One region of the Ensifer sp. SL37 genome, then DNA from elsewhere that is predicted to be linked to it. Evidence: predicted binding sites of a transcription regulator. Region 1 holds the regulator's gene; the other holds the start of a gene.
The links. Region 1 encodes PhoB, which activates phosphate uptake and scavenging genes when phosphate is short. Its sites were predicted from a motif close to TGTCATNNANCTGTCAT; they were not measured.
Positions count from the first base shown of each region.

Region 2: a site for PhoB is predicted at 3,734-3,750, ahead of OVA00_RS24185 (DUF1045 domain-containing protein). Genes of this name have one in related genera too.

Region 1 covers NZ_JAPPRN010000006.1:955,143-960,092, forward strand. The annotation lists gene OVA00_RS16780 (GcrA family cell cycle regulator) at 182-703, shown strand; gene phoB (phosphate regulon transcriptional regulator PhoB) at 773-1,456, opposite strand; gene phoU (phosphate signaling complex protein PhoU) at 1,659-2,372, opposite strand; gene pstB (phosphate ABC transporter ATP-binding protein PstB) at 2,423-3,238, opposite strand; gene pstA (phosphate ABC transporter permease PstA) at 3,252-4,574, opposite strand; gene pstC (phosphate ABC transporter permease subunit PstC) at 4,571-4,950, opposite strand, start outside.
Region 2 covers NZ_JAPPRN010000006.1:2,498,395-2,503,344, forward strand. The annotation lists gene OVA00_RS24165 (trimethylamine methyltransferase family protein) at 1-1,077, opposite strand, end outside; gene mnmD (tRNA (5-methylaminomethyl-2-thiouridine)(34)-methyltransferase MnmD) at 1,244-1,960, opposite strand; gene OVA00_RS24175 (NAD(P)/FAD-dependent oxidoreductase) at 2,000-3,142, shown strand; gene OVA00_RS24180 (PRC-barrel domain-containing protein) at 3,234-3,623, opposite strand; gene OVA00_RS24185 (DUF1045 domain-containing protein) at 3,849-4,649, shown strand; gene OVA00_RS24190 (NUDIX domain-containing protein) at 4,646-4,950, opposite strand, start outside.

The DNA of each region.
Region 1 (4,950 bases):
TCGGCCTGATTCCTGGGACTCTTGCCACAGAGTCCAGCGGTCAGTACGTTAACATTCAATTACTAGACGCATGCGGCGGACCTAGTCACCAAAAGAGTTATCGCGTTTGCAACCCCGGGGTTTAGCCGGGGTGCGGTGAGGGATTCTGCCATCCCCAACGCTGAGAACGGAGAGTGCAGAAATGAACTGGACTGACGAGCGGGTGGAGAAACTGAAGAAGCTTTGGTCCGAGGGCCTGAGCGCAAGCCAGATCGCGGCGCAGCTCGGCGGCGTCAGCCGTAACGCTGTCATCGGCAAGGTTCACCGCCTGAGCCTGCCAGGTCGCGCCAAGGCCGGCGGCAGCACCACGACGGCAGCCCGTCCGAAGCGCCCGACTTCGGCACCGCGCGCACCGAACTACGCTTCGCGCGTTTCGACCCGCCCGGTTGCACGCGCGGCCGGCGCTGTCGTTCTCAAGGAAGAAATCGAAGTCGATCTCGTTGCCGAGCAGGATTTCAGCACCCGCACCGACGTTGTCGTGCCGATGTCGCGCCGCCTCGAGCTGACCCAGCTCACCGAGCGCACCTGCAAGTGGCCGATCGGCGACCCGCTGAAGGAAGAGTTTCACTTCTGCGGCAACGATTCCCCGGAAGCCTCGCCTTACTGCACCTTCCATGCTCGGCTGGCCTACCAGCCGTCGGGGGAGCGCCGCAGGGCTCGCTAAGAAGCTGGACCGCATTGATAAAGGAAGGGGCCGATCGGCCCCTTTTTTTGTTGGCGACTTTCAGACCGCTCAGCTTTCGAGCGAATAGCCGGCGCCGCGAACGGTGCGGATGACGTCGGGCATGTTCGAGAAGTTCAGAGCCTTGCGCAGACGACCGACATGCACGTCGACGGTGCGCTCGTCGACATAGATGTCATGCCCCCAGACGCCATCCAGAAGCTGCGAGCGAGAGAAGACGCGGCCCGGCGAGGACATGAGGAACTCCAGAAGACGGAACTCGGTCGGGCCGAGGCGCACTTCGCGGCTGCGGCGATGAACGCGGTGGGTCTCGCGGTCGAGTTCGATGTCGCCGCAGCGAAGCAGCGTCGAGAGCACCTCGGGCTTTGCCCGGCGCAGCATCGCCTTGACGCGCGCCATCAGCTCCGGCGTCGAGAAGGGCTTGACCACGTAGTCGTCGGCACCCGTCGCCAGACCCCGGACGCGCTCGCTTTCCTCGCCGCGCGCCGTCAGCATGATGATCGGCAGACGTTCGGTCTCCGGACGCTGGCGCAGCCGACGGCAAAGTTCAATGCCGGAAACACCGGGCAGCATCCAGTCGAGGATAAGCAGGTCGGGCAGCCGCTCCTGAAGCCGGATCTCCGCCTCGTCGCCCCGCAGGATCGTATCGACGTCGAAGCCCTCGGCTTCCAGATTGTAACGCAGCAGAACGCTCAGCGCCTCTTCGTCTTCGACTACGGCGATTTTTGGCAACATCAGGTAACGTCTCCTTACCGCGGGCGGCCTTTGGGCTCATCGGCCCGGCCGGCGCTCAGACACTCTAAATCTGGAGCACATCCGCCGTTTTCAAAGGCGGGGCGAAAACCGCATGCTTCAGATACAGGAATTCGGGGCCGCGACCGAAGCCGCGACCGGATCAGATTTCAAGGGGCATGCATGCTTACGGCGCGCTTGGCGCTCAGTCGTTGACCGAGCCCAGCGTCGACGTGGTGTCATCCTTCGGACGCTCGCCTTCCGGCTGAGCACCCGTCGCCATGTAATAGATCGTCTCAGCGATATTGGTCGCGTGGTCGCCGATGCGCTCGATGTTCTTGGCGCAGAACAGAAGATGCGTGCAGGGCGTGATGTTGCGCGGATCTTCCATCATGTAGGTCAAGAGCTCGCGGAACAGCGAGGTGTAGATCGCGTCGATCTCCTCGTCACGCTCGCGGATGCTGTTGGCCTTTTCCGGCGAGCGCGAGGCGTAGACGTCGAGCACTTCCTTGAGCTGGACGAGAGCGAGCTCTGCCAGATGCTCGAGGCCACGGGCGAGCTTGCGCGGAATGCCGGAGCCGGCGACCGCGATCACGCGCTTGGCGGTGTTCTTGCCAAGGTCGCCGACGCGTTCCAGATCGGAGGCGATGCGGATCGACCCCATGATCTCACGCAGGTCGGCGGCGACCGGCTGACGCTTGGCGATCGTGACGATCGCCTTCTCACCGATCTGGCGCTCGGCGTCGTCGAGGACGGTGTCGTCCGAGATCACCTTCTGTGCGAGAGCCAGGTCGGAGTTGACCAGCGCGCGAACGGACTCGGCGACCATCTGTTCGGCGAGGCCGCCCATCTCCGAGATGCGGCGCGTCAGGTACTTCAGTTCTTCGTCATAGGCGGACATGATATGCATGGACATGATCGTCGATCCTTACGGGCGCTTTGCAGTTACTGTTGCAGCCTTATGCGGCCTCAGCCGAAGCGGCCCATGATGTAATCCTGGGTGCGCTGGTCATCCGGATTGGTGAACATCTTGTCGGTGTCGTTCTCCTCGACGAGATTGCCGAGGTGGAACATGGCGGTGCGCTGCGAAACGCGGGCGGCCTGCTGCATCGAGTGGGTCACGATGACGATCGTGAAGTTCGTGCGCAGCTCGTGGATGAGCTCTTCGACCTTGGCGGTCGCGATCGGATCGAGAGCCGAGCACGGCTCGTCCATGAGGATGACTTCCGGGCTGACGGCGACGGCACGCGCGATGCAGAGGCGCTGCTGCTGACCACCGGAAAGGCCGGTGCCGGGCTCCTGCAGACGATCCTTTACCTCGTTCCACAGACCGGCCTTCTGCAGGCTGGTCTCGACCACTTCGTCAAAGTCGGCCTTGGTGCGGGCAAGGCCGTGAATCCGCGGGCCGTAGGCGACGTTGTCGTAGATCGACTTCGGGAACGGGTTCGGCTTCTGGAAGACCATGCCGACGCGGGCGCGAAGCTCGACGACGTCGATCGTCGGGTCGTAGATGTCGTCCTCGTCGAGCGTGATCTTGCCGGTGACGCGGCAGTTCTCAATCGTGTCGTTCATGCGGTTCAGCGTGCGCAGGAAGGTCGACTTGCCGCAACCCGAAGGACCGATCAGCGCCGTGACCGTGTTCTCGCGGATGTTGAGGTTGACGTCGAAAAGCGCACGCTTCTCGCCGTAATAGACCGACACATCCTTGCCGATCATCTTGTAGGGCACGGTGTTCATTTTCTGATCCAGAGCCTTCTCGACTGCTGCTTCTGACATGATGTTCATAGTAATTACCTCACTACCAGCGGCGCTCAAAGCGACGTCGCAACAGAATGGCTCCAAGGTTCATGACGACCAGGAAGATGAGAAGAATGATGATTGCGCCGGAGGTGCGCTCGACGAAGGCGCGCTCCGCCTCATTGGCCCACATGTAGATCTGCACCGGCAGTGCCGTCGACGGTTCCATCGGCGAACCGGGAAAATCGACGACGAAGGCGACCATGCCGATCAGGAGCAGCGGCGCGGTTTCACCAAGCGCGTGGGCAAGACCGATGATGGTGCCGGTCAGGATGCCCGGCATCGCCAGCGGCAGCACGTGGTGGAAGATGGTCTGCATCTTCGACGCACCGAGACCGAGGGCCGCCGAGCGGATCGACGGCGGGACCGCCTTCAACGCCGCACGGGTGGCGATGATGATCGTCGGCAGGGTCATCAACGTCAGCACGAAGCCGCCGACGACGGCTGCCGAGCGCGGCATGCCGGCGAAGTTGATGAAGACGGCGAGACCCAGGAGGCCGTAGACGATCGACGGAACGGCCGCGAGGTTGTTGATGTTGACCTCGATCAGGTCGGTCAGCCGGTTCTTCGGCGCAAACTCCTCGAGGTAGATCGAGGCGGCGACGCCGATCGGAAGCGACAGCACCAGCACGATCAGCATCATGTAGAGCGAGCCGAGGGCAGCGACGCCGACGCCTGCCGCTTCGGGACGGCTGGAGGCGCCGAAGGTGAAGATGCCGGTGTTGAAGCTCTTCTTCAGGATGCCGGCGCTCGCCAGCTCGTTCATCCAGGTGACCTGCTGGTCCTTGACCTTGCGCTTGCCCTCATCGACCGAGAGATCGATCTGGCCCTTGAAGGCGGAGTCGATGTTGGCCTCGGCCAGCAGCGTGACAGGAACCGTCTTGCCGATGATCGACGGGTCGGCGGCGACCATGTCGCGCAATAGCGTGCGGGAGCTCGCGGAAACCATGTCGGTCGCCTGCTTGACCTGCGGCCGCTTGGTGGCGTCGATGCCGAGCTGCTTGACGAGCGCGTCGCGCACCAACAGCGGATAGTTGGCGGTCATCAGCACCTTGCCGTCGGTCGCGCGTTCGCCTTTGGGGTCGATGACCTTTTCGGTGAATTCGATCGGCAGCGTAATCGTCGTCTGCTGGAATGCGGTGTAGCCGTTGGAAAAGACGGTCCACAGCAGCAATGCCAGGAAGAAGAGACCGGTGCTGATCGCGGCCATGCCGTAGAAGCGGAACCGGCGTTCGGCAGCATAGCGACGCTTGATGCCGATATCGCGCTTGGCGGATGCGGGACGGGCGGAGATCCGGACGGTCGGGGAAGCGATGTCGGTCATTCGTACTGTTCCCGGTATTTGCGCACGATGTAGAGCGCATAAATGTTGAGGCCGAGCGTGATGACGAAGAGCGTGATGCCCAGTGCGAAGGCCACCAGCGTCTGCGGCGAGGTGAACTCGAGGTCACCTGTCAGCTGGTTGACGATCTTAACGGTCACCGTCGTCATCGGCTCGAAGGGATTGATCTGCATGCGGGCCGCCACACCGGCTGCCAGCACCACGATCATGGTCTCGCCGACGGCGCGCGAGGCGGTGAGCAGCAGCGCGCCGACGATGCCCGGGAGGGCTGCCGGAAGGATGACCTTCTTGACCGTCTCCGAGCGGGTGGCGCCAAGGCCGAGCGAGCCGTCACGAAGTGCCCGCGGCACCTGGGTGA
Region 2 (4,950 bases), 1.5 Mb from region 1:
GGTGCGGTAGGGGATGTTGTAGCGGCGGGCGAGCTGGCCCCCGGCGACCACCGCCTTCATGTATTCCGGCGTGCCGAAGGCGGGCGCTCCGGTCTTCATGTCGACGTTGGAGGTGAAGCCGCCATACATCACAGGTGCGCCGCGCCTGACCATCTGGGTGAAGGCGATGCCGCAGAGCGCTTCGGCGTTCTGTTGGACGAGCGCACCGGCGATCGTCACCGGCGCCATGGCGCCGGCGAGCGTGAAGGGCGTGACGACCACCACCTGGTTGCGCGAGGACATCTCGATGATGCCCTGCAGCATCGGCCCGTCGAGCCGGAGCGGCGAGGAGGTGTTGATGATGGTGAAGAGCGACGGCTCGCGCTCCATCTGCTCCATCGTGATGCCACGGCCGATGCGGGCGATCTCGATGCCGTCGGTGTTGCGCTGCTTGCCCAGCGAATAGACGTGGAACACCTTGTCGGTGAGCTTCACCATGTCGGAGAGGCAATCGAGGTGGCGCACCGAGGCATGGATGTCGACCGGCTCGACCGGATAGCCGCCGGTCGTGTGGACGATGTCATAGGACTGCGCGAGCTTCACCAGCTTGCGGTAGTCTTCCTGGTTGCCGGTGCGGCGGCCGCCGTCCCGGTCTGCGACGAACGGCGCGCTGGCGATCTGGGCGAAGACGAGATTGTTGCCGCCGATCGCGACATTGCGGGCCGGGTTGCGGGCGTGCATGGTGAAGGCCGGAGGAACAGAGGCGATCATGTCCATGATCAGGCCCCGGTCGAAGCGCACCCGGTCGGTGCCGGGTGTCACGTCGGCGCCAGCCGCCTTCATCCGCTCGCGCGCCTCCGGCAGGATAACGTCCATGCCGATCTCTTCGAGGATCGTCAGCGATGCCTCATGCACAGATTCAAGTGCATCATCCGAAAGTACGGTGGATTTCGCCAGCGTATTGACAAGATTGAGGTATTTCCCGCCGGGAGACTTGCGCACACGCTCGGCGCTGCGCCCGCCCGGGCGGCGTCGGCGCTCCAGCGGGGTCGAGGCTGCGTCGCCGGTTGCTGCATCGGGAAACTGATCGTCGTTCATGAAAGACCCACCGTGTTGCCGATGGGGAGTGTGTCGCAGATTCGAGACGGCGATGGCCCGCCATTTGCGACAGTTCAGTTCTCTTGTGGAGTAAAATGCTTGCGCTGACGCATTTCTGCAGTCGGGTGGCGCAACCGTTCAAGACAGGCCGCAATCGCGACGAGCGCTAGGGTCGGTCGCCCCGCAACATCTCGCGTTTGCCGGCAAAACCCTTGCGCTTCTCGACGGCAAAGCCTGCGGCCTGCAAATTGCGTCGGACGAAGCCGGCGGCGGCATAGGTGGCGAAGCTGCCGCCGGGCGTGGTCTTTTCGAAGACCAGCCGCATCAGTTCCTCCGACCACATGTCGGGATTGCGCGACGGCGCGAAGCCGTCGAGATACCATGCTTCGAACGGGTCTTCCGCGCGGGCGACGCCGCCGAGTGCCGCGCCGCAGACGACCGTGAGGCTGACGCCGTCACCAAAGTCGATCTGGACGTCACCATCAGGCTCGGCCGGCCAGCGAGAGGCCAGCGCCTGGCGCTCCGTGTCGATCTCCGGCCAATGGCTGAGGGCGCGCGAAATCTCTTTGGCCGCCATCGGAAAGCGTTCGAAGGACACGAACTGCAGCTGATCGCCAGCGGCCGCGGTCATCTTCCACTGGCGCCACGTCTCGCAGAAATTGAGCCCGGTACCGAAGCCGAGTTCGCCGATGCGGAAGGTGCCCGCACCGACCCAACGATCGGGCAGGCCGTTGCCCGACAGGAAGACGTGGCCGCACTCCAGCCGCCCGTCGGTGCGGCAATAAAAGTGATCGCCAAACTCCCGGGAATAGGGCATATCGCCCTCGTGCCAATCAAGGTTCTGGTGCGCCGGGGGCTCGATCGGGTCTGCGGATCCTGTCATGGCCAAGGCGATAATCCGCCGGCCGGAGAAGGTCAATCGATGAGCGAGCTTTTGGTCGTCGGCGGCGGCATCATGGGGCTGTGGGCCGCCATTTGCGCCACGCGCAGGGGCATGACCGTGCGGGTCGTCGAGCAACAAGCGATCGGTGCAGGCGCCAGCGGTGGCCTTTTGGGCGCGCTCATGCCGCATATGCCGGATCGCTGGAACGATAAGAAGCAGTTCCAATTCGACGCGCTTGTGACGCTCGAGGAAGAGATCGCGGCGCTCGAGGCGGAGACAGGCCTTTCGACCGGCTATCGGCGGACGGGTCGTTTGATCCCGCTTGCCAAGCCTCACCTGCGCGATATCGCCCTCCGGCACGAGCAGGATGCACGGAGCCATTGGCGCGCGGCCGACAGGCAGTTCCACTGGCACGTGAAGGACGACGGGCCCGAGGGCTGGCCGGGTGCTGCCGCGGCGGCGCATGGCATGGTCTTCGACACGCTCGCCGCACGGGTTTCGCCGCGTCGCATGCTTGCTGCGCTCCGCACAGCGCTCCTGCAGGCACCGAACGCCTATTTAGACGAGGGCAGGGGCGTGCGCCGGATCGAGCCGGAACGCGGCCGGGCCGAACTCGACGATGGCACCCGGATCGATTTCGAGGATTGCATCATCGCGGCCGGCGTCGGCAGTTTTCAACTGATCGACGACGTGTCGGTGCCGCTGGCGGAAACGAGCGGCACGGCTGTCAAGGGGCAGGCGGCACTGCTGCGGGCGGAGATCGATCCGGCGCTTCCGGTGATCTTTGCCGACGGCGTTTACATCATCGCGCATGACGACGGACATGTGGCGGTCGGCAGCACCAGCGAAAACAGTTTTGCCGATCCCCTGTCGACGGACGAGCAGCTGGATGAGCTGCTTCGGCGCGCCGTAGCGCTCGCGCCGCGCCTGGCAGGTGCCGAGGTGGTGGAGCGATGGGCAGGGTTGCGCCCGAAAGCGACGGGGCGCGAGCCGATGGCAGGCCGGCATCCGGACCATCCGAACGTCTCGGTCCTGACCGGCGGGTTCAAGGTGAGCTTCGGCATCGCACACCGCCTGGCGCGTTTCGTCGTCGAAGAGATCGCCGGTTCTCCGGCGATCGATATTCCCGATTCTTTCTTCTGCCGGAATCACATAGCCGCACTTCGCGAGAAACATCTTTAGGGCCGGACATGCGAAGGGCCCCGCCCGCGGCGGGACCCGAAAGATCGAAAGTCAGGCATTACATCCAGTAGGGCGGCACGCCGTAGTAGCATCACATCCAGTAGGGCGGCACGCCGTAGTAGTCGTAGACACGGCGTCCGTTTTCCGCGTTCCAGTCGTATTCTTCGGTGCCGTGATATTTCGGCGCGTTTTCGACCTGATCGCGAGTCACATCAGTGCGATAGCCGCCGAGCTTCTCGTCATAGGTCAGCTTTGCCCAAGGCAATGGATAGTGGTCTTCGCCGAGGCCGAGAAAACCGCCGAAGCCGAGCACCGCATAGGCGACGCGCCCGCTGCGCTTCTCGATGATCACGCGCTCGATCGAGCCGATGTGTTTGTCGTCGGGGCCATAGACCCTCGTGCCTTCAACCTTGTCGCTTGCGATCAGGTCGTGGGTCTCCTTGATCCGGGCGTCCTGAAGGTTCGCATTGTGATAGGTCACGCTTCTTCTCCATCCTTGTTTTCCTACCTTTTAGGAACGGGCGATGGGCCGGATGGTTCCGAAAAACGAGGGGTGACGTTCGCACCGCTGCCGCGCTCATCCCCGGCCGACTTCGTCAATCTGTCACGCAAATCACCTAAGACGCGGCCATTGGACAAGTCGGGGTGAGGGCGGAAAACCGCAGCTATTGCTCATCCTGCGCTGACGGATACCCGGAGCCAGCCGATGCGCTATGCCATTTGTTTTACGCCGCCGATGGCCGACCCGCTTTCCGCGACCGCTGCAAGCTGGCTGGGGCGCAATGTCTATTCCGGGGAACCTGCCGAGTTGCCGTCGGTCGCGGGCTTGAGCGCCGCGGATGTCGCCTATCACACGGCGGTTCCGCGACGCTTCGGCTTTCATGCAGTGATGATGTCGCCGTTCCGCCTGCATCCGGACATGACGGAACCGAAGCTTCTGAAGGCGCTGATGCATTTTGCCGGCGCCCAGACTCCGTTCGAAATCGATCGCCTGGAGGTCGCCCGCATCGGCCGATGCTTCGGGCTGATGCCGCAGGTGCCGAGCACGGCCATGCATCTGCTTGCCGCCAACGTCGTCCAGGAGTTCGACGCCTTCCGCGCGCCGCTCAGCGAAGACGAGATCGAGCGCTCCGATCCGGACAGGCTGACCGCCCCACAGTTCTCCAACTTGCACCGTTGGGGCGATCCGCATGTGATGGACGAATACCGTTTCCACATGATGCTGACCGGTCCGCTTGCGCCAGACGCGATGCGGCGGGTCGAGGCGCCGCTCCGTGACCTGTTCGAGTCCTGCCTATCAAAACCGCTTTCGATCGGCAGCCTTGCGCTGTTTGTCGAGGAGACGGGCGCACCCATGCGGGTGCATTCGCAGCACCCGCTCGGCAAGATCTCGACGAACACGCGCGCAGAGCGGGCGAAGCGGTCCGCCGCCGACCCGTCGCTGGCGCCGCAAGGCGCGGTCCGGCCGCTGCCGCTGATCGTCGCTGCGCTGATGGCGCAGCGCTAATCGGAAACGGACGCGGGCGAAGCTGCAAAGAGCAGCGCTTTCGGATAGGGCAGGCCGAGGTCCGGCATGTCCGCCGGCGCGAAGTAGCGCAGCGACTTCGTTTCGCCATCGGTGATCGGCTGCTGGGAACCGACGATCCGGCATCGATAGAGGGTAACCACATATTCGACGTGGTCGCCGTTCGGGTAGGTGTAGCGAAACGCTTCTCCGCCGAAGACGCCCAGTATCCGCTCGACCGAGACCGGATAGCCGGTTTCCTCCATGACCTCGCGGATGACCGCATCGACAGGCGTCTCGCCCG